3 regions of the Priestia sp. FSL P4-0332 genome follow, and region 2 is predicted to be linked to each of the others. Evidence: riboswitches for the same ligand, from Rfam matches in the RefSeq annotation. Region 2 holds a riboswitch; each other region holds the start of a gene.
What was found. Region 2 has a riboswitch for cobalamin ahead of MKY06_RS15030 (cobyric acid synthase). Riboswitches for the same ligand answer to the same signal wherever they lie in the genome.
Positions count from the first base shown of each region.

Region 1: linked by a shared signal. The riboswitch ahead of MKY06_RS13405 ((2Fe-2S) ferredoxin domain-containing protein) and the one ahead of MKY06_RS15030 (cobyric acid synthase) in region 2 are both predicted to bind cobalamin.
Region 3: linked by a shared signal. The riboswitch ahead of MKY06_RS24870 (ribonucleoside-diphosphate reductase subunit alpha) and the one ahead of MKY06_RS15030 (cobyric acid synthase) in region 2 are both predicted to bind cobalamin.

Region 1 covers NZ_JBBOUA010000001.1:2,636,689-2,643,827, forward strand. The annotation lists gene MKY06_RS13380 (cobalt-precorrin-5B (C(1))-methyltransferase) at 1-731, opposite strand, end outside; gene MKY06_RS13385 (precorrin-8X methylmutase) at 735-1,382, opposite strand; gene cobK (precorrin-6A reductase) at 1,388-2,155, opposite strand; gene MKY06_RS13395 (sirohydrochlorin chelatase) at 2,152-3,081, opposite strand; gene cobJ (precorrin-3B C(17)-methyltransferase) at 3,100-4,722, opposite strand; gene MKY06_RS13405 ((2Fe-2S) ferredoxin domain-containing protein) at 4,736-5,116, opposite strand; cobalamin riboswitch at 5,218-5,397, opposite strand; cobalamin riboswitch at 5,516-5,694, opposite strand; gene MKY06_RS13410 (hypothetical protein) at 5,841-5,999, opposite strand; gene MKY06_RS13415 (M42 family metallopeptidase) at 6,352-7,139, opposite strand, start outside.
Region 2 covers NZ_JBBOUA010000001.1:2,947,516-2,954,654, forward strand. The annotation lists gene MKY06_RS15010 (Hsp20/alpha crystallin family protein) at 1-283, shown strand, start outside; gene MKY06_RS15015 (hypothetical protein) at 328-1,149, shown strand; gene MKY06_RS15020 (ABC transporter ATP-binding protein) at 1,167-2,450, opposite strand; gene MKY06_RS15025 (FecCD family ABC transporter permease) at 2,447-3,505, opposite strand; gene MKY06_RS15030 (cobyric acid synthase) at 3,711-5,237, opposite strand; cobalamin riboswitch at 5,330-5,509, opposite strand; gene MKY06_RS15035 (YdcF family protein) at 5,657-6,220, shown strand; gene MKY06_RS15040 (APC family permease) at 6,279-7,139, opposite strand, start outside.
Region 3 covers NZ_JBBOUA010000001.1:4,747,518-4,754,656, forward strand. The annotation lists gene MKY06_RS24870 (ribonucleoside-diphosphate reductase subunit alpha) at 1-2,106, opposite strand, end outside; cobalamin riboswitch at 2,240-2,425, opposite strand; gene menC (o-succinylbenzoate synthase) at 2,706-3,809, opposite strand; gene MKY06_RS24880 (o-succinylbenzoate--CoA ligase) at 3,813-5,276, opposite strand; gene menB (1,4-dihydroxy-2-naphthoyl-CoA synthase) at 5,359-6,177, opposite strand; gene menH (2-succinyl-6-hydroxy-2,4-cyclohexadiene-1-carboxylate synthase) at 6,194-7,003, opposite strand; gene menD (2-succinyl-5-enolpyruvyl-6-hydroxy-3-cyclohexene-1-carboxylic-acid synthase) at 7,007-7,139, opposite strand, start outside.

The DNA of each region.
Region 1 (7,139 bases), 310 kb from region 2:
GTAAATCCAACAAAATCTCCCATTTCGATAAATGCTTCTTCCGGAAGTTCAGGGAACTGTTTCATTCCATACTTTTCGCTTCGGCCCCCTGTCGTAATGACAACGTGCTCACAATTACTCGCTTTAGCAACGCTGATGGCCTGCACGATACTTGCTTTATAAGCAGCTGTTGAGAACGGAACGACAATCCCCCGCGTCCCCAGTATCGAAATGCCTCCTAAAATACCTAGACGCGCATTTAATGTCTTTTTCGCCATTTCTTCTCCTTCAGGAACCGAGATGACAATCTTAACGCCTTTTTGTATATTGTATTCAGCTAGAAGCTGCTCAGCCGTTTCTTTCAGCATCTTTCTTGGAACAGGGTTAATGGCTGCCTCACCGACAGGAACTGGGAGGCCGGGCTTTGTCACACGCCCTACTCCCACTCCTCCATCAATGATAATGTCTGCACCATTACACCACGAAACTTCAGAAATAATCAGCGCTCCGTGCGTGGCATCGGGATCGTCTCCAGCATCTTTAATGATGCTAGCTACAGCGCTGCTTGTGCGGTACTCGCATTCTTCAAGATGAAATGTAGCAAAGCGGCCGACAGGTAAGTAAATCGTTGACTCATCTTGCACTTCTCCTGAAATTAGCGTAAGCAGAGCTGCTCTCGTAGCTGCCGTTGCACAAGCGCCCGTCGTATAGCCTTCTCTGAGTTTCTTAGGTTCTTTTGGTACTTCCTTCATGCGTTACACCTGATCTGCAAGAATTGAAATTGCATTTAATGCAGCAACCGTTACCGTACTGCCGCCTTTTCGCCCGATGTTTGTAATAAACGGCACGTCAAGTTTTGCAAGTTCTTCTTTAGATTCAGCTGCTGAAACAAATCCTACCGGCAGACCAATAACAAGCCCAGGCTTCGCTTCTCCTTCTTTAATCAAACGAATTAATTCAAGTAAAGCTGTGGGTGCGTTCCCAATTGCAAAAATTCCTCCGTCTGCTTCTTTGATGGCTTTTCGCATAGAAATAATTGCACGCGTTGTATTTAAGCGCTTTGCTTCTTCCATTACGTCCGGATCTGAAATATAAACTTTGATTTCACCGCCGTGTTTTTCAATTCGCTGCTTGTTTGTTCCTACTTGCACCATTTGTACATCTGCAACCACTTGCTTGCCGCTGCGAATGGCTTTAATTCCTGCTTGAATCGCATCCGGATGAAACAGCATGCTGCGTCCAAGCTCAAAGTCTGCAGACGCATGAATTACGCGCTGAACAATTGGGTACTGTTCGTCTGTAAACGGATGAGGCCCAAGCTCTTCTGTAATCATTTCAAAACTTTTTCCTTCAATTTGCTGAGGCTGAACAGTTAACGGTTTAAATTCTGTACGAAAATCCATCTCAATCAACTCCTAGTTTGGTTTACTAAAGCATGAACCACTTCTTCAAACGTGGAATACACGGTCCCATACTCAATTTTCGGTCGCCCAATCATAATAATATCTAAGCCTAACTCTTTAGCTGCTTCCACTTTTTCATCCACAGATCCAACTTTTCCGCTTTCTTTTGTGACCATGACTGTCACTCCGTATTGCTTATACAGCGCTCGATCAAACTCTTTTGTAAACGGCCCTTGAATAGCAATGATATTTTTTTGCGAAAATCCTAATTGCTGGCACTTTTCCATATTATCCAGCCTTGGAAGCATACGAGCAACAAGCCGTACATCTGAAAGAGGAAGCAGCTTTTCTGTAAAAACCTGCAGCGTCTTGCTGCCTGTTGTCAGCATAATAACTCCTTTTTTCTCAGCTGCTACTTCTGCTGCTTCTTCATACGTAGAAACCATCGTCATATTATCATAGGTAAAAGCCTGCGAAGCCCGCTCATAGCGTATGTAAGGAATCGCTGTTTCAGCAGCCGCACCGATAGCATTTTTAGATGCTTCTTCCGCAAAAGGATGACTTGCATCCACAATAGCTTTTACACGATGTTCGTTTACAAAATCCGTCATATCTTCTTTTGTGAGACGTCCAATTTTCACTTTCACTTCTGCACGCTGTAATTCGATAGCTGCGTTTTCGGTTACAACCGTTGCCGTAACCTCATGACCTGCTTTTTTCACTTGCACGGCTAATGCACGTGCATCGCTAGTTCCGGCTAACAATAAAATCATTTTAGCTCGCCGACCTTATCTTCACGGTGTTGATGGTCGTGATGGTGATCGTGGTGATGGTGTCCGTGATCATGGTCATGATCGTGATGATGGTCATGATCGTGATGATGGTGGTGATCAATATGCTCCATAATGCCGAGGCGATATTGACACGTATCGCAGTTCATTTTCACTTCACCTTCTAATCCTTCTTCAGCACGTTCTTTTAAAATTGTCTGCAGTTTTGGGTGAAAACCGAAATAGCCGGCTAGCTTAAACTCAATGTTTTCATGCTGCATTTTATACTGCTTCACCATTTCTTCTAATCGCTTAATTAATACTCCTGTAAATAAGAAATACGGGAGAATAACCACTTTTTTAGCGCCCAATTTCAAACATCGCTCCACGCCTTCATCAATCAGTGGTGCGGTCACGCCCATAAAAGAAGTTTCGACGATTTTATAATTTGTTTTTTCCCAAAGAAGGCGCGTAATTTTATATAAATCACTGTTTGCATCAGGATCACTTCCTCCTCGCCCTAAGACAATAACAGCCGTGTCTTCAGCTGGAGTTTCTAAATTCTCTCCTGATTCTTGCAATCTCGTTTTTAAAATTTCAAGGGCTTCCTCATGAACGCCAATGGGACGTCCGTATACGAAGTTTACGTGTGGATATTTTTCCTTAGCTTCATCTATAGCCGCCGGAATATGTATTTTAGAGTGGCCAGCAGGCAAAAGCATAATTGGAATTACAACTACATCTTGTGCTCCCTTTGCCACACATGTATCAATACCTTGACTTACATTTGGACGTTCAAACTCTAGAAAACACGTTTCTACTAAAATAGATGCGTCCCAATCATGCTTCATAGTCGAAATAAATTCGCGAATTTGATCGTTCCCTTCAGGATCTCTGCTTCCATGACCAACAAATAAAACTGATTTCATATAATGTCCTCCTATTTTTTAATCTCCACACGGAGCTGGTTCTACTTTTATTTTTGGTGTTATATCTTGATAGTCGAATCCATAAACGTTCTTCACACGCTTAAAGAATTTATGAAATCGCTCATTAGGATGACCTTTTTCTTTATATTCATGGATAATGTTCTCCACTATTTCAACAATGTCATCGGGTGCTATGCCTTCCGCCACAATTTGACCTGAATGCGCATTGCGTCCAACCGTTTTAGCTCCTAAAAATAAATCAAACGCACCTTTTCTATAGACAATGCCGATATCTTCTTGAACAGCGCCGTAACAAGCCATACCGCATCCATTGATACCAAGCTTCAGCTCTTTTGGCATGTCCATTCCCCCGAGGCGCTTTTGTAATTCTTCCGTATGTGGAATAGCATCGCTTTTTTCTCCATCGCAAAAATCACACGCTTTGATTGTGAACACGTCTCCGACCGGAGATAGTAAAAAGGAAGCTGCTTGGAGCTTTTTAATGATTATATCCGGCTGGGCCGTTGGAATTTGCAGTTTAATTTGATGGTCAGGTGTATACTCCATCGTACCTTTTTCACCAACAACTTCCGCTAGTGTTGTCATTTGAACAGGCGTGAATTTCTTATTTGCAAGTCCTGGACTAACTGCTACTTCAAAGATAGACTCGATTGGCTGGTGTACGACCGCAGAAGTGGATTCACCTAAAATTGCTTGAAGCGCTTCTTCTGCAAGAGCTCGTGAAGTTGCTTTTTCTTCTCTTGTGTTCTGAACTGCTTCAATAGCTGAAGCTGTTTGCTTTACAGTCTCTTCTTGATCGAGAGCCCATGGTTCTGCTTCTTTTCGAAGTCGCTGATGCGGTCTTAGCGGCTGCTCCGTTTGGTTGAGGGTATATTTCCGCTGATATCCTCGCGGTGTAATCATTAAATCGTCGTAAAAGAATGTAGATGAATTTCCGACAACAACGGTAGTCAGCATGCCTATTTCATGGTTTAACATGTCTTTTAAGTTGGTCATTACGACTTCTTCACGGTCACGATAAGCGCTTTTAACAAGACCAACAGGCGTATCAGGGGAACGGTACTTTAATAGAATCCTTTGCGCTTCAACAATTTGTCTTGTTCGTCTTCCGCTTTTTGGGTTGTAAAAAGCCACTACGAAATCTGCTTGTGCAGCTGCTTCAATTCTTTTTTCGATTAGCTCCCAAGGCGTAAGGTGGTCACTTAAACTAATCGTACAAGCATCGTGCATCACGGGCGCTCCAAGGAGAGATGCGCATGAATTAATAGCCGAAATGCCAGGAATTACTTCCATCTCTACGCCCGTTTCTTTTTTCCAGCCTTTTTCAATCAACACTTCATACACAAGGCCTGCCATTCCGTATACTCCTGCATCTCCGCTTGAAATGACAGCTACGGTTTTGCCCGCTTCAGCTTGCTTTACAGCTTCTTGTGCACGGCTTACTTCTTCGGTCATTCCCGTACTAATAATTTGCTGATTCGTTAACAGTCCTTGAATTAGTTCCACATAGGTTTTATAACCGATGATCATATCACTTTCTTGAATGGCTTCTCTTGCTCGCTGTGTAATATGTTCAAAGCTTCCTGGCCCAAATCCAATAACTAACAGTTTACCTTTCATGCTAGCTCCTCCTTTATGCGTTACTTTTTACTTTGTCAATTCCTTCTATGGAGTCACTGTTTTCCGGAGAAACGAAACCATTTTGATCACATTCATAAATAAGCGATTCCTTTATACTGCAGCCTCCTGCTAAATGCTCTTTGACAATCCGGTGAGCCACGGTTTCAGTGACCTGCTTGTACCAATCTCCTGAAGGATAGACGATAGCTACAGGAGCATCTTTGCATCGTCCGTTACAGCGCGTACGCGTTGTATGAACCGTTTCATCCAAATCCAGTTCCGTCACTTTATTTCGAATAGCCTGCGTGGCTTCTTCTCCACCTTTTCTCATACAGCTGCTTCCATTACAAATCAATACGTGATGTTTTGTTCCATTTAAGTTCCACGTCGTCACACTCATTCGCTCCTTTACTAAAAAAAGCGCCTCTATCAATGATAGAGGCGCAGAAAATTCAAACTAAGTTTTTGCACTTCCACCTATATCCCGTAGGGTAAGCTTCGCATTAGAAAAAGGCTGGTTTCCTGACTTCGATTCATCACTTGATTGCGCCTTCCCGAATACAGTGGCATATGCAATCAGCTCCTCTTCACAGTGGCGGGTACCGCGCTGGCTTTACACCAGACTTCCCATTTAACGCAATGTGAACATTGCGCACCTTTTTTGCACGATATGTAGTTTTAGGATATGAGAAAAACCCACTTCGCTAATATGCGAGCGGGTAAAACGTCAGAATAAGAGTGTACACGAATGCCACTTTAAGCCAACGTTTCCCTTCCCGCTCCCCGGAGAAATAGAAACTTCACAATAAAGACAGGTCTCCTGACTTGTGTATCATTCTACTTGAAAACCTTCCCGTGATTTTTTCACAGTGGTTATACTCGTTCGTCCACACTTACAGTTGCGGGGACAGTACTGGCATTTCACCAGTTTCCCTATTAAGCCTTCTTGGCATCTTTACTGTTGCTGTTTGATATATATGAACCTTTTAAACTATCAGAATAATAGAAGTAACTACCATATCATAGCGTACATTTTTTTTTATTTCAACTCTATTCTTTTCGGAAGATACAAGTATCTATAAAAAAACAAGAGCATAAAATCAGCTCTTGTTTTTTCATTATATAGCTACTAATGTTAAATGAGGATCATTATAATACACAACTTCTGAAAGAACTTTACAGCCATTTGTTTTAGCAAAAGCTTCTCTCGCCTGTTTTTCAGTTTCAAATTCAAACATTTTCATTTCTTTTCCAGCATATACCGTCAGTACCCACATGAAAAGATTCGCCTCCGATTATTGTAGTGATCGCTATATCCACATTATGCTGAAACCATTTCCTTTTGAAAACCCATTCTACAAAACTTGTCACAAGAAACTTTTAAAAATTTAAAAACATTTTAACTTCTGTAAATGAACACAATGTACAAAAGGTTTAAGCAGTATTGTACCTCTTTAAAAAAGGTGCTTTTTTAACCCACTGTTGCTTCACCAGTAAAAAAATATATAGTATTTATTAAAAAAAGAAGCCGGACAGCCGGCTTCTTTTTTAGGAAAGGAAAGGACAGACATCACAATCCCGTCCTGTTCTTTATTTTGCATAAAAATACATTAATTAAATATTCCTTTCTTAAAGCAGAACCATGTTCGACTGCACATAGTAATAAAGAAGCTTATACGTATGATTCAATGAATCTTGATGCGTTCTCTCAAACGCATGAGAAGAATCAATTCCTGGACCAATTAAGCCGTGTACGATATCGTGTCCGGCACGAATAGCAGCAGAAGCATCTGATCCGTAAAACGGATAAATATCTAATTTGTACTGAATATCATGCTGCTTAGCTAGCTCCACCAAATGCCTTCTCAAACCGTAATGATATGGGCCGCTTGAATCTTTTACACAAATAGACACGGTGTATTCATCAGTAGATTGTCCATCTCCCATAGCACCCATATCAACCGCTAAGTATTCTACTGTTTGAGGCGTAATGTTGGAATTTCCTCCGTACCCAATTTCTTCATTATTTGAAATGAGAAAGTGCGTAGTGTATGGCAGTTCGATCTGTTCTTCTTGAATTGTTTTCATGAGCTGAAGCAATAAAGCTACGCTTGCTTTATCATCGAGATGACGAGATTTAATAAAACCGCTTTTTGTTATTTCTACACGAGGATCAAACGAAACAAAGTCGCCGACTTCAATTCCAAGGCTGCGAATATCTTCTGCGCTATGTACTTTTTCATCCAGTCGAATTTCTATATTTTCTTGATTCCGCTCAGCTTTCCCTGCATCTTTATACACATGAACAGATGTTTGATGCATAAGGATGGTTCCTGTAAATACTTCTCCTGATGAAGTTTCAATTTCACAATATTCTCCTTCAATAGAATTGTAGCGAAACCCTCCAATCAGGTCGA
Region 2 (7,139 bases):
TCGAGATTATCCTTTAATTGATGTATATGAATGGGCAAATCAGCTGTTAGTTGTAATTGAAATACCCGGTGCTAAACGAACAGATGTCGAATTGACCATGCACGAAAATACTTTACACATATCCGGTTCATCTCTTTTAACCGTGAAGGATGCAAATGTTCTTCACAAAGAAAGACGTGAAGGAACGTTTCAACGATCAATCATCCTTCCGCCTGCTGTAGGGGAAGCGCCGTGTCACGCATCATTTAAAGATGGTCTTTTGCATGTGAAATTTGATTTGTAATTTATTGTGCAGAACTATACGTAGCATGAAAGGCAGGGAATTTCATGTTTTCTAAGTGGTTTAAACAATCGCCTAAAATTGAAACAGTCCGTAAAATAAATCCGTCTTCCCTTCCAACTCAAAAAAAAGCAGGTCCCATAGACCAACGTTCTAATCAAAAGCGGAAAGAATTACCCGAAAAGATGAAAGCTAAAAAACAGTCTAATCTAAAAAAACCCCCTCAACAGCCAAAGAAGTTGCCTAGCCAAATGGAGCCTAAGACCTCTGCTGAAGCTGAATTCACAAAACCTGCTCTTTCGTCAGATTCAGCGCTGAACCTGCAGGGAATTATTGATCAAGTGACGCGTTTAACCGACGCGATCCCTAAAATAGAAGAGCTTCATCAGCAATTAAATGAATCAGCTCACCTTATTCAATCACTGTCTCAACTGCACGAGCAAACAGCTCATTTACTCTCGGCTATGCAGTCAGCTCCTAATTTCGAAGCTATTCAAAATCAGCTCTCTGCGTTAAAGGAAGAATCGTCCAATACAGCCTTATATGAGATGGTGAAAACTCTTGACAAAAAGATTGATGAAATAACTCAGCCAAAGCAGTCCATTGTTGTTGAAAAAATCATGGTCGAAAAAGTATTGTTAGACAAAATTGATCTTAGTAATAATTTCGGCCAGCTAGGCATTAAAGATTTGACCGGTCACTTAAACATCGGCACCACTTACAGCGCTGACTCTGATCAAGTAGATGAAGAAGTCAAAGACTTGTTTTCTGTTAAGCTAAAAGAAAAAAAGATTGATGAACATACAACTGAGACAACGATGAGTTCAGGAGTTGAAACAGAAAAGTCTGATGATCACTCCGAAGAATAAAAAATGACCGCTACTGCTTATTTAAAGCAACTGTCGGTCATTTTTGTTTCCATAAATAGTTGTAATTCTTTTTGGAGGCGTTCCATCAAGAACTCTGAAATTTCTTCTTGATTTTCTTCTTTATGATGAGATGATGCTACAACAATACGTCCTGTTTTTCCTAAGAAAGCTCGGTACTCAATTACCTTCATCGCAGCATGAAGTAAGTTCCCGTCCGAAAGCGGCGCATTTGTTAGTAGAACAATATTTACTTCGTTTTCTTTTTGTCCATGTGTCAGCACAGCCAGCCACGAGTAACCTTTATCGTCTTTTAAGCGAACTTCATGACTATATAAAGACGCAGATTTCCACGCCGCGTTAGCACTGCTTTGCTGTTGAACAATTTCTTGACACCAGTCTAGACCTGTTTCATTTGAACCCAGTGAAAGAGTTCTCAAAGGACGAACAAAGGATAAACATAGGTTGTCCGGTTCCTTTTGTAACTGATACAACTCATGGAAGTCCGTCTCTGGATATTGATACGGCGGCACAAAAGCAATTTGTCGCTTGTTCACAGCGGGATGGTGAAATACATGCAAATCAACCCCATATACTCTTTTTAACGTAGCTGCATCCTTAAAAATGGCATCCATCCCAGTTTCTTCTACTCTTCCATCTTTCAGCAACACGGCATTATCTGCAAACAGCGAGGCGATGTTGAGATCATGCAAAATGGCCAGGACCGTTAAGCTCATTTCCTGCTGTAAAGTTTTTAACAGCTGAAGCAGTTCCATTGTATGTTTTACATCTAAGTGATTCGTTGGTTCATCAAGAAGTAAGTAGTCAGGTTCTTGCGCTAGTGCTTTAGCCAGTAAAACCCGCTGTTTTTCTCCACCGCTTAGCGATTGAAAAGTATGATTTCTATAGTGCCAGACGTTTGTTAATTTCATCACGCTTTCCACCACTTCTTCATCCTGTGCTGATACAGTGCTAAACAATCCTTTTGCCTGATAAGGGTAACGTCCAAGTGAAACAATTTCTTGAACCGTAAATTCTAGCCCAATTTGATTTTCTTGCGTCATGACTGCAACTTTTTGCGCCAGTTGTTTTGGTGAATAAGCCTTCACTGACTTTCCTTCCACCTTCACTTCTCCTGATTGAATGGTTAATACATTCATAATTAAGCGAATAAGCGTTGTTTTCCCGCTTCCATTTGGTCCTAGTAAAGCGACAAAAGAACCTTTGTCTACGGTGAACGTGATGTCACGAACGGTTGGCTGCTGCTTATCGTATCCTCCTGTCACATTATATAGTTCAATCATGATATTCCTCTCTTCCGCATACGTTCTTTTACAAGGAGCAGGGTAAAAATTGGCGAACCAATTAAGGCGGTTACGACTCCAATCGGCAATTCACGAGGTTCTAATATCGTTCGTGCCAATAAATCTGCTAAAACCAAATAACTTCCTCCAATTAAAATAGAAAGCGGCAGTACATGCTTATGATTAGCTCCCGCTACGAGACGCACTACGTGGGGGATAACTAAGCCAACAAATCCAATTGCCCCAGATACTGATACCGCAGCCCCTGTTAATACGGATGCCCCTATTAAAATCATTCTTTTTTTCTTCTTTACGTCTATTCCCATAAACTGAGCGGATTGATCGCCAAATGCTAAGCCGTTCAGCTCTTTTACATGTAACAACAGCATAATTGTACCGATCAAAAAGAACGGCCCTAAAATTTGAATATGAGACCATCCTCTCATTGATACGCTTCCCATTAGCCAGTATAAAACCTGCCTTACATCTTCTTCGGGAGAAAGAGCCACAATTAATGAAATAAGTGCGCTCATAAAGGATGATAAAATAATCCCCGCTAAGATGATGGTTTCATTGGCCAAATTGCCGCTTGCGAGTTTCGTAATACCAAAAACTAAAAGAAGAGTAATAAAACCAGATACAATGCCGACTACAGGCAGCGTGAAGATAGACAAACCAAAAATACTCCAATGAAAATAAATTGCCATGACAGAGCCAAGGGTTGCACCTGAGGAAACCCCGATCGTATAAGGATCGGCAAGAGAGTTTCTTAATAGCCCTTGAAAGGCAGCCCCTGCTATTGAAAGCGAAGCTCCTACTAAAAATGCCACCAGTACTCTTGGAAAACGAATTTGCCAAATGATTAAATCCATGTTTTCCGGACCGTGATATAAGGATAGCCCGGTAAGGTGGCCAATAATAATTTTGATTGTATCTCCTACGGTTAACGAAACTGTACCAATAAATACGCCCATAATTACCGAAGTACATACAATAAATAAACTGACTATGTATAAAATAGATGCTTTGTTAAAAAAAATACGTTTAAAAATCAATACGTTCAGCTCCTCTAGGAAACGAGGCGTGATGTTTTACATTACATTAACCATTCATTTTCCTGTCCATAAACCATGCTTCCACCATGCATTAAGTTGGAAACAATCATCTTTTATTTGTTACGAGTGCTAGACTGTTGAACTAGGCAACGTAGAATAGCGTACTAAAGTTCTCGGTAAAAAAACAAGCGAAAGCCCCTACAAGCTATACTTTTTGTGTTTGCTCCGGGCTTTTATAGTTGTCTATTAAATGATACAGCTTTTCCATATCTACGGCTTCTCTCACATATGCTGCTGCTTTTGAAAAAGACTCCTCTTTTTGCAGGCGACTGTTGAATGTGTCCGTAATAGGCGGCAATTTTTTATGTTTACGAATTTGATTAAGCAAAGCTCTGCGCAAAGCATCGTTATGAAACACATCATGAACATACGTGCCAATGACGTTGTCTTTAACCGTTCCTTCTTTTTCATGCTCTACCACTGCAAAAGCTTCCGTGGTGCTCTTAGAAAACGTCTTTCCCATATGAATTTCGTAGCCTTCAATCGAAACTCTTTCACTTTCTAGCTGGACATACCCAGAAACTCTTTCTGTTTTTTTGCTGTTTGTCATAACGGTTTCCACCGGAAGCAAGCCCAGCCCTTTAATGGATTCAATCCGAGATTCTACTGCATCAGGGTCTGTAATTGTCTCCCCTAGCATTTGATATCCTCCGCAGATGCCAATGACGTGAACGTTCGTTGTGTTCAAAACTTGATTAATGGCTAGAGCCAGGCCGCTTTCTTGTAAAAACTGAGCATCTTCAATCGTATTTTTGCTTCCTGGTAAAACAATTAAATCAGGCGTACCTAATTGCGACGGCTTGGTTACAAGCCTCACGTGACAGTCTTCTTCTAAACTTAAAGGATCGATGTCTGTAAAATTTGAGATGCGCGGGTACGAGATAACCGCAATATCAATTTCTTTTAACGGATTCACAAGCGTTGAGTAATTTCTAAGTGATAACGAATCTTCCGCATCAATTTCCACGTTGTTCATATAAGGAATAACTCCTAGAACCGGAACACCCGTGTATTCTTCAAACCACTTCAAACCTGGTTTTAAAAGTTCTAAATCTCCTCGGAATTTATTAATTAACACCCCGATAACTCTAGACTTGTGTTCATCTGGAAGCAATTGAAGAGTACCCACTAGGCTCGCAAAAACTCCTCCTTTATCAATATCTCCTACTAACACAACAGGCGCTTGGGCTATTTTTGCAACGCGCATATTTACGAGTTCCCGATCGTTCAAATTGACTTCAGCAGGACTTCCAGCGCCTTCAATCACAATTCGATCATAATGACTGGCAAGCTCTTTATAAGCTTCCGTGATAACGTTTAAACCTTCATTAAAAAATTCTTGCCGATACTGAAAAGCAAACATATTACGTAGCGGTTTTCCGTGAACGACAATTTGAGATTCATGATCACGAGTTGGTTTAATTAAAATAGGGTTCATATTGGTTGTTGCTTCTACTCCAGCCGCTTCTGCTTGAATTCCTTGCGCTCTGCCAATTTCTTTTCCATCCATTGTAATGTATGAATTAAGCGCCATATTTTGCGATTTAAACGGTGCAGTTTGATAGCCGTCTTCTTTAAAAATACGGCAAAATGCTGTAGCAATCATGCTTTTTCCAGCGTCTGAGTGCGTTCCTTGAATCATAAGCGGTTTTCCTTTTTTCACTTTTTCCACTCCCTACCACATAAAAAAACCTTAACTGTAAAAGTCAAGGTTTGGTCATGCGCTCATTAACACATTGTCTTGACTTATTTCTCCCACCGAAAAATAAGGGGTTTTTAAAAGCAGGTCTCCTGGCTTATGCTTCATTTTACTTCTGCACCCTTCCTAGTTTGACTAGTGGGTCTTTGCAGGTTCATCCACATTTACAGTAGCGGGGGCTGCACCGGATTTACACCGATTTCCCTATTATCCTCCTTAGAGGCACTTTTAAAATCATTTATTCTTTATTGTAACGAATTTTATAACTATTCACAATAACGATTTTCTTCTATTATTATATATTACTGTGCTTATACTTATTTGGGTCTCGTATGCTATAATAACAATTATTTTCCAAACATCTTATGAAATAGCTAGGAAGGTGCTCACAGTTGAAGAAAAAAATGATTTATACCTTTATTGGTTCGCTTGTTCTTTATATAGTAATTATATCTTTTTGTATGTATCAAACTGCTCACAAGTCTGTTCCACATAACGCAGATTATGTCCTCGTTTTAGGTTCTAAAGTAGATGGTGATCAAATGTCTCCTAGTTTAAAAGAACGAGTAAAGACGGCCTTATCTTATTTACAAGCACATCAACAAACAAAAGTTATCGTAACGGGCGGAAAAGGATCCGATGAAGAAATTTCTGAAGCAGAGGCAGCCTATCGTTTTCTGCGGAAAGAAGGAATTAAAAAGAATCGAATTATAAAAGAAGATCAGTCAACTTCTACTTTTGAGAATTTTACTTTTACTAAACAGAAAGTTGATATTCAACACAAAAAAGTCGTGCTTGTTAGCAGTGATTTTCATTTGTTTCGCGCTTCTATTATTGCCAAGCGCCAAGGTTTTGATGTTTATCCTTTAGGCGCAAAGACACCAAATTCAATTAAACTTCAAGCCTACTTTCGTGAGTATGCTGCTATATTAAAAACATGGCTGTTTGATAAATAAATAGAGTACACGCCTATACAAACGAAAAACACGGCATGAATTCATGCCGTGTTTTTTATTAATCATCTGTATCGATAACTGCTTTTGGTAAACCTGTGTATTTCGCCCAGTAGAAAATACCAAGTGAAACAAGAGCAATTAAAATTAAGTCAAGCGGGTTGCTTAGCACACCTTGTCCTCCACCAAATGAACCTAGATAAGAGATAACAAGCATAATAATATAATAAGCAACTAGCCACCAAGCAGATTTAAGCTGCTGTGCAAATTTTACGACGTCAGTTGGTACATATTTCTTAAACGCTACGTAGATAACAACCATTAGAAGCTGTGATCCTAGCAGCCAAGAAATTGTCGTCCATCCTGACCAATATACGATGTATGAACAGAAAATAAATGAAACAGGAGCAATAACGCTCATGCCTTTTAATTTAAAAGGCTTCTTAAGGTCTTTTGCATTTACTCTGAATGCAGCAGCTGAAATTGGCGCAATCGCATAAGACAGAATAAGTGCCACTGAACATACGTTTACTAGCGCTTCCCAAGAAGGAAATGGCAGTGTCCAGAATACGGACATTCCAAATGATAGCCATAGTGACGCACGTGGAATTCCTGTTTTCTTATCTACTTTTGAGAAACGTTTAAATAATGTTCCATTACGAGACCAAGCATAAACTAAACGAGAAGTTGTATTCATGAAGATGTTCCCGTTACCGCCTGGTGATAAAATAGCATCAAAAATAACAAGCGTTACTAACCAGCCAAGGCCTAAAATAAGTGCAATATCTTTAAATGGTAAAGAGAATTGCTCTTGAATTGTTCCCCATCCTCCTGATAGCATATCAGCCGGGATGTTACCAATGAACAATACTTGCAGTGCTGTGTAAATAATCGCTGAAAGTACAATACAGATAATGAGCGC
Region 3 (7,139 bases), 1.8 Mb from region 2:
TAAGTTGAATGAAATGGATTGATCAATATGGCGCTGTCGCTTGGCGTTTTGCTTAATGCTCCAGTGCTGATCAATTAAATAAACGGACTTATAATACCAGTTTGTTGCTGGTGATAAATCTGGTGCCGTCACCGGGATTTTATAGTTTTTCTTTTCCTCTGAATAAAACTTACGGAAAATCGGATCAATACTTGCAGTAGAACCCGCGATAATAGATGTTGATGAATTAGGTGCTACAGCCATTAAGTAGCCATTTCTTATCCCATTGCTTTGAACTTCGTTACGCAGTTCACTCCACGCTTCGCTTGTGTATTTACGTGTTTCAAAATAAGCGCCTGACTCAAAATCTGAGCCTTTAAATAATGGATATGCACCTTTTTCTTTAGCTAAGTTCATGCTTGCCTGTACGGTTAAGTAAGCAATTTGCTCATATAATTCATCGCAATATGCTACCGCTTCATCTGTTTCCCATGCTATTTTCTTTAAGGCAAGCAAATGGTTCCAACCAAATGTGCCAAGCCCTACTGCGCGGTACTTTTGGTTTGTTAGTTTTGCTTGAAGTACCGGCAAATCATTTAACTCAATAACGTTATCAAGCATGCGTACTTGAATTGGAATTAAACGTTCAAGCACATCTTCAGTTACGGCTCTCGCTAAGTTGATAGAAGAAAGATTACATACAACAAAATCGCCCGGATTCTTTGTAATAATAATTTTTCCGTCTTCCGTAATTTCCTCTGTTACGACCGTTGTGCTTTGGTTTTGCGTAATTTCTGTACATAAGTTGCTGCAGTAGATCATGCCCTCGTGGCGGTTTTGATTAGCTCGGTTAACCGTATCACGATAGAACATATAAGGCGTTCCGGTTTCAAGCTGCGAAAGCATAATGCGCTTGAAGATTTCAATAGCAGGTACTGTTTCTCTTGAAAGCTGTTCATTATTTACACACTCAGCGTAACGAGTGCGGAACGAACCGCTGCCTTCTTCTTCATCATAAAAATCTTCTAACGAGTAGCCCATCAGCGTACGAACTTCGTGAGGATCGAATAAGTGCCAGTCTTCACGTGCCTCTACTTTTTCCATAAACAAATCTGGCAAACATACGCCAGTGAATAAATCATGCGTGCGCTGACGTTCGTCACCATTGTTCAAACGCGCGTCTAAGAATGAAAAGATGTCTTTGTGCCATACGTCTAAATATACGGCAATAGCTCCTTGTCGTTGACCTAGCTGATCGACACTTACAGCCGTATTATTTAGCTGTTTCATCCATGGAATTGTTCCTGATGATACGCCTTTAAAACCTTTTATATCACTTCCTCGGCTTCTAATATGACCGAGGTAGACACCAATTCCGCCTCCATTTTTACTAAGCGTGGCCAAATCTGTATTGCTATCATAAATACCGCGTAAGCTGTCATCAATCGTATCAATAAAGCAGCTAGATAGCTGTCCGTAGCTCTTTCCTGCGTTTGAAAGTGTTGGTGTGGCAACCGTCATATATAGACTAGAAAGCGCCCAGTACGCTTCTTTTACTAATGCTGTTCGATTTTCTTTCTTTTCTTGAGACATCAGCGTCATAGCAATGATAAGAAAACGTTCTTGCGGTAATTCGTATACGCGCTTATCATGTGATGTCGCTAAATAGCGATCTGCTAATGTCAACAATCCAATGTATGTAAATAAACGATCGCGTTCAGGAATAATGACTGAAGCAATTTCATTAATTTCTTCTTCTGTATATGTTTTTAATAGCTGCTTATTATAAATGCCAATTTTTGTTAGTTCTTGAATAAGCTGATAAAACGAACCGTACTTCTCTTTTTTATCGTAACCTCGGTTGTCCGCTGCTTTTCGATATAGTTCGTTTAAGTAGACGTCTGCCGCTACGTACGTCCAATCGGGTTCTTCCATTGAAATACGCTCTAAGGCTGCCAAAATTAGTACGTTTGCAACCTTTTCGTCCGTCATATTTTCCTTTACTGTAACAGTTTGAATAACCTTTTCCTCATACAAAGAAAAATCAAGCTGCGTAAATTCTTTTTTTAAACGTTCAATATATGCAGTTAATTCATGTAGAATTGTAGGCTTTAATGTATTCACCATAAATATGGCTCCTCTCTTCACTTCAAAATAAAAAATCGCTCACCGTACCTCGGTGAGCGAATAGAACGAAGATAGAAGAAGACACTAAGTCTTTTCTCAATCCTCGCTCTACCCTCTCACCTCCCGAAGAAGATAAAACGACATAAAAAAGGCAGGTCTCCTGACTTATGCTTCTTTTTACTTTAAGGCCTTCCCATGATGTTTACTCACAGTGGATCTCCTTATTTCATCAGCATTCACAGTTGCGGGGACAGCTTTGGATTTTCACCAAATTCCCTTTTAAGTCTTTTTATCAGACACCTTTTTCACTGGAAAACACAAAATATAGTATTTTATTATGGATTTCAAAACAACATATTGTGTTATGTTATAAACACATTATATAGGACAACTTAGAAAACTATCAACCTATTTTCAAAAATAATTTTGTTTTTTACGATAAAACTCTTCGACCTTTTTCATCAAACTATTCCATCATAACATGTTTTGACACGCTTGATGGAACAATGTGCTCTTTTTAAAAAATTTGTCCTATTTTTCTACTAAACATTGACAACCTCAATAAAAAAAACCGTTTTTCATAAAAAAACGGTTTTTAATTATTTGTATTCTTTTTCAAATGCTGTGATTGTTTTGATAAACTTTTTATCAATATCGTATCCTATCCCCGGTTTTCCCTTCACCTTTATTACTCCGGCTTCTACCTCTACTTCGGGCTTAATAATATCTTTTTCCCAATAGCGAGACGACGCAGAAATATCACCTGGTATCGTGAAAGAAGGCAGTGTGGCAAGGGCGATATTATGAGCTCGTGAAATCCCTGCTTCTAACATTCCTCCAACCCAAAGTCTTACACCATGCTGGGCGCATAAATCATGAATTTGCTTTGCTACGGACATTCCGCCAACTCGACCGATTTTCACATTGATAATCTTACAGCTTTCTTGTTCAATTGCATGACGTGCATCTTCATAGCTCACAATACTTTCATCTAAGCAAATCGGCGTCTTCATTTGCTTTTGTAACAATCGATGATCAAGGATATCATCAGAACTTAACGGCTGTTCGATCATCATTAAATTCAATTCATCTAGTTTCTTCAATGAATCACTATCGCTTAACGTATAGGCTGAATTGGCATCAGCCATAAGAGGAATGCTTGGAAATTCATCTCGAATTTGTTTCAGTAGCTCATAGTCAGCACCCGGCTTAATTTTCACTTTAAAGCGCTTATAGCCATCTTTCATGTAAGTCTTTATTTGTTCTTTCATTACGGAAATGTCATTTAAGCCAACTACCACTCCAGCTTCTACAGCAGGCCTTACTCCGCCAATTACTTCAGATAACGGCTTATTTTGCCGCTTTGCATACAAATCCCATACAGCACAGTCCAAAGCTGCTTTAGCCATGTTATTTCGCTTTAGAGGTTTGAATAGCTTTTGAACATCCTCTGGTTTTTGAAGCTGCTGATGAAGAAGCGAAGGAATTAAAAAATCGTCTAACATATGAAAACACGTCTGAATCGTTTCTTCCGTATACCAAGGAGATGAAAAAGCAACGACCTCTCCCCACCCTGTAAAACCTTTTTCATCTTCTACTTCCAGCAAAATCAATTCTCGATCCTGCACCGTACCATAGCTTGTTGAAAAAGGAGAAAGAAGCTTCATGTCAATTTTATAAAGATGTACTTTTTTTATAATCATCGATTAACTACCTTTCTGTATGAACGATGATAGCTTCCGGCGTATGATTTTATTAGAAGCCGTTCGCGGCAGCTCCTCTACTCGAACGAAATACTTTGGAAGTTTGTACTTCGCTAAAAATTGTTGCATGTGTAAAGATAATTCTTCATCTGAAACGTCTTCTTTTGTAACGATGCATGCTGCCGGAACTTGTCCCCATTTTTCATCGGCTACTCCCGTTACACCAGCCTCTTTAACAGCAGGGTGCTTCAATAAAATATTTTCAATTTCAGCTGGATATACATTTTCTCCACCTGAAATAATGAGGTCCGAACGTCTGTCTAATACATATAGGAAGCCTTCTTCATCCACTTTCCCGATATCTCCTGTATAGAACCAGCCTTGTTGAAGGGCTTTTTCAGTAGCTTCAGGTTTATTTAAATATCCTTTTGTAACATTTGGACCTTTAACAATGATTTCTCCTGCTTCGCTTGTTTCATTTCCTTTTTCATCTACAATTTTCATTGCACATGGAAATAATGGTTTACCTGCTGATCCCAGTTTTCGCAAACTGTCTTCAGGTGAAAGGGTAACGAACTGTGAAGATGTTTCTGTCATTCCATACGTTTGATAAACAGGAATTTCTTTATTCACACAAGCCTCTAAAATAGTAAGCGGTGCAGGTCCTCCTCCTAAAAGCATGCAGCGAAACGTATGCGGATATTTCCGTTCCCCTAACTCATCAAGCATATTGGATAGCATGGAAGTGACAACCGAAATAATCGTTACCCCTTTGTTTTCAATCGCTTCATTTACTGCTCTTGCTTCAAACCGTTCTTCTAAAATGATTTTCATTCCGTAAAAGACGCTCCGCATTAAAATAGATAAGCCGCTAATATGAAACAAAGGAACCGCTATAAGCCAGCAGTCTTTTTCATTTAATCCTAAATTAAGCGCTGAGCCAACGGAACTCCACCAGTGATTTCCATATGTCTGCAGCACTCCTTTTGGATGACCTGTTGTTCCAGACGTATACATAATGGTGAATGTCTCCTCGAGATTCCACGTTTTTTGAAAACCTGTTTCTGCTTCTGGAGAACTTTTTAAAGCAGGTAAAGTAAGCTGAGTAATGGAACTTTGGAATTCTCTCATTAAAAATGTTTCATCCGCAATAAGCAACGACACGTTTGCATCTGTTAGCTGATAATTAATTTCTTCGTTTGTCAAACGCGTGTTGACGAGCAGCAACCGGGCGCCAATATAAGAAACCGCATGTAAAATCTCAATAAACTCCACTCTATTTTTCATGTATAAAGCAATGGTATCGTCTTGCTTTACACCGTTAAAAGAAAGCTGCTGTGCTACTTTTTGAACACGTTTATGAAGCTCATGAAACGTAAGAGACGTTTGCGGTGTTTCTACCGCCACTCGATTTGGCGTCAAATATGCTCTTTGCATAAGCCCATTGGGAATCGTTTGGCTACTCATGAATTTCTCTCCTTTTTATACTGATTAACTAAATTAAATTGAAAAAACAGCCTGATGATAATCACCAAGCTGTTTCAGCTGTTTAAGGGAAACGTGGGAACTGTTGGAAGTCTGGATTGCGTTTTTCCTTAAATGCATCGCGACCTTCTTTTGCCTCATCGGTTGTGTAATAAAGAAGCGTTGCGTCACCCGCAAATTGCTGGATACCAGCTAAGCCATCCGTATCAGCATTAAATGCTGCTTTTAAGAAACGAAGAGCGGTTGGACTTTTTTCTAACATCTCTTCACACCATTGAATTGTTTCAGCTTCAAGCTGTTCTAATGGAACGACCGTGTTTACTAATCCCATGTCTAGTGCTTCTTGAGCGTTGTACTGACGGCATAAGAACCAGATCTCACGCGCTTTCTTATGACCTACGATGCGAGCTAAGTAACCAGAGCCATATCCTGCATCGAAGCTTCCAACTTTAGGACCTGTTTGTCCAAAGACTGCGTTATCCGCTGCAATTGTTAAGTCACATACAACGTGAAGAACGTGGCCTCCACCAATTGCATAGCCTGATACCATCGCAACAACCGGCTTTGGAATTACACGAATTAAGCGCTGTAAATCTAGAACGTTTAGACGTGGAATTTCATCTTCTCCTACATAGCCGCCGTGGCCGCGAACTTTTTGGTCTCCGCCTGAGCAAAATGCTTTATCTCCAGCACCTGCTAATACAATTACTCCAATACTTGCATCGTCACGAGCATAAGCAAATGCATCGATCAATTCCATTACTGTTTTTGGACGGAATGCATTGTGCACTTCCGGACGGTTAATCGTAATTTTAGCGATTCCGTTATATGTTTCGTATAAAATGTCTTCATACTGACGTGCTGATGTCCATTCAACTGTCATCTTTATTTCCTCCTAATTATGTAGTAGCTAAGAACTCACTTACTATTCTACCAAAAATCTCGGGTTGTTCCACGTGAATTGCATGGCCTGTCCCTAAAATAATTCTAGAAGTAGCATTTGGTATTAATGTTTGCATTTCTTTGGAAATTAAACAAAACTTTTGATCTACTTCTCCTGTAATAAGCAAAACCGGCATCAACAGATTGTCCAGCTTCTCCCAAAGTGACGGCTGGACTCCTGTTCCCATTCCTTTCAAACTGTTGGAAAGGCCGGTTTCTGTATGCGAAAGTCTTTCTTTACGCACCGCTTCTTGAACATGGCTAGGCAATTGCTTTTGAGAACTAAAAAGAGGGATTCCCTCCCAAAAGTTTACAAATTCTTCAATACCATTTTTCATAATGCGGCTCGCCAGCTGTTCATCTTTTTCTTTTCTTAGCTTTTGTTCTTCTCGCGTTTTTAAACCAGGCGATGCGCTTTCTAATACCAACTTTTTCACAAGGTGTGGATATCGCTGAGCAAATGAAAGAGCAAGCCTTCCTCCCATCGAATATCCAATTACATTCACCTGTGATAGAGATAGCTGTTGAAGAAGCTCATGCAGTGCTTCAACAACTGCTTCCATTGAATATGGTTTGATTTCTTTCGGAGCTGCTGATTGGCCATGACCAATAATATCAACAGCAATCACCTGATAGTCTTTAACGAATTTCTTCATAAAGGTACGCCAAGTTTGAGAAGAACCGGTAAAGCCGTGAAGCAGAAGCAGCGGCTCTCCTTTTCCCTCGGTGTGCACATAGTAAGATACACCATTTAATTGATACATCATTGCTTATTCCTCACCGTTTGACAAATTTATTTCCCCGGAAACAAGTTTCCACAAACTGCGATGAGTCTCTACATTTTCTGTACGAGTTGTACGAATCTCTACAACATGCAACCCGCCTTTTACGAAAGCATGGTTC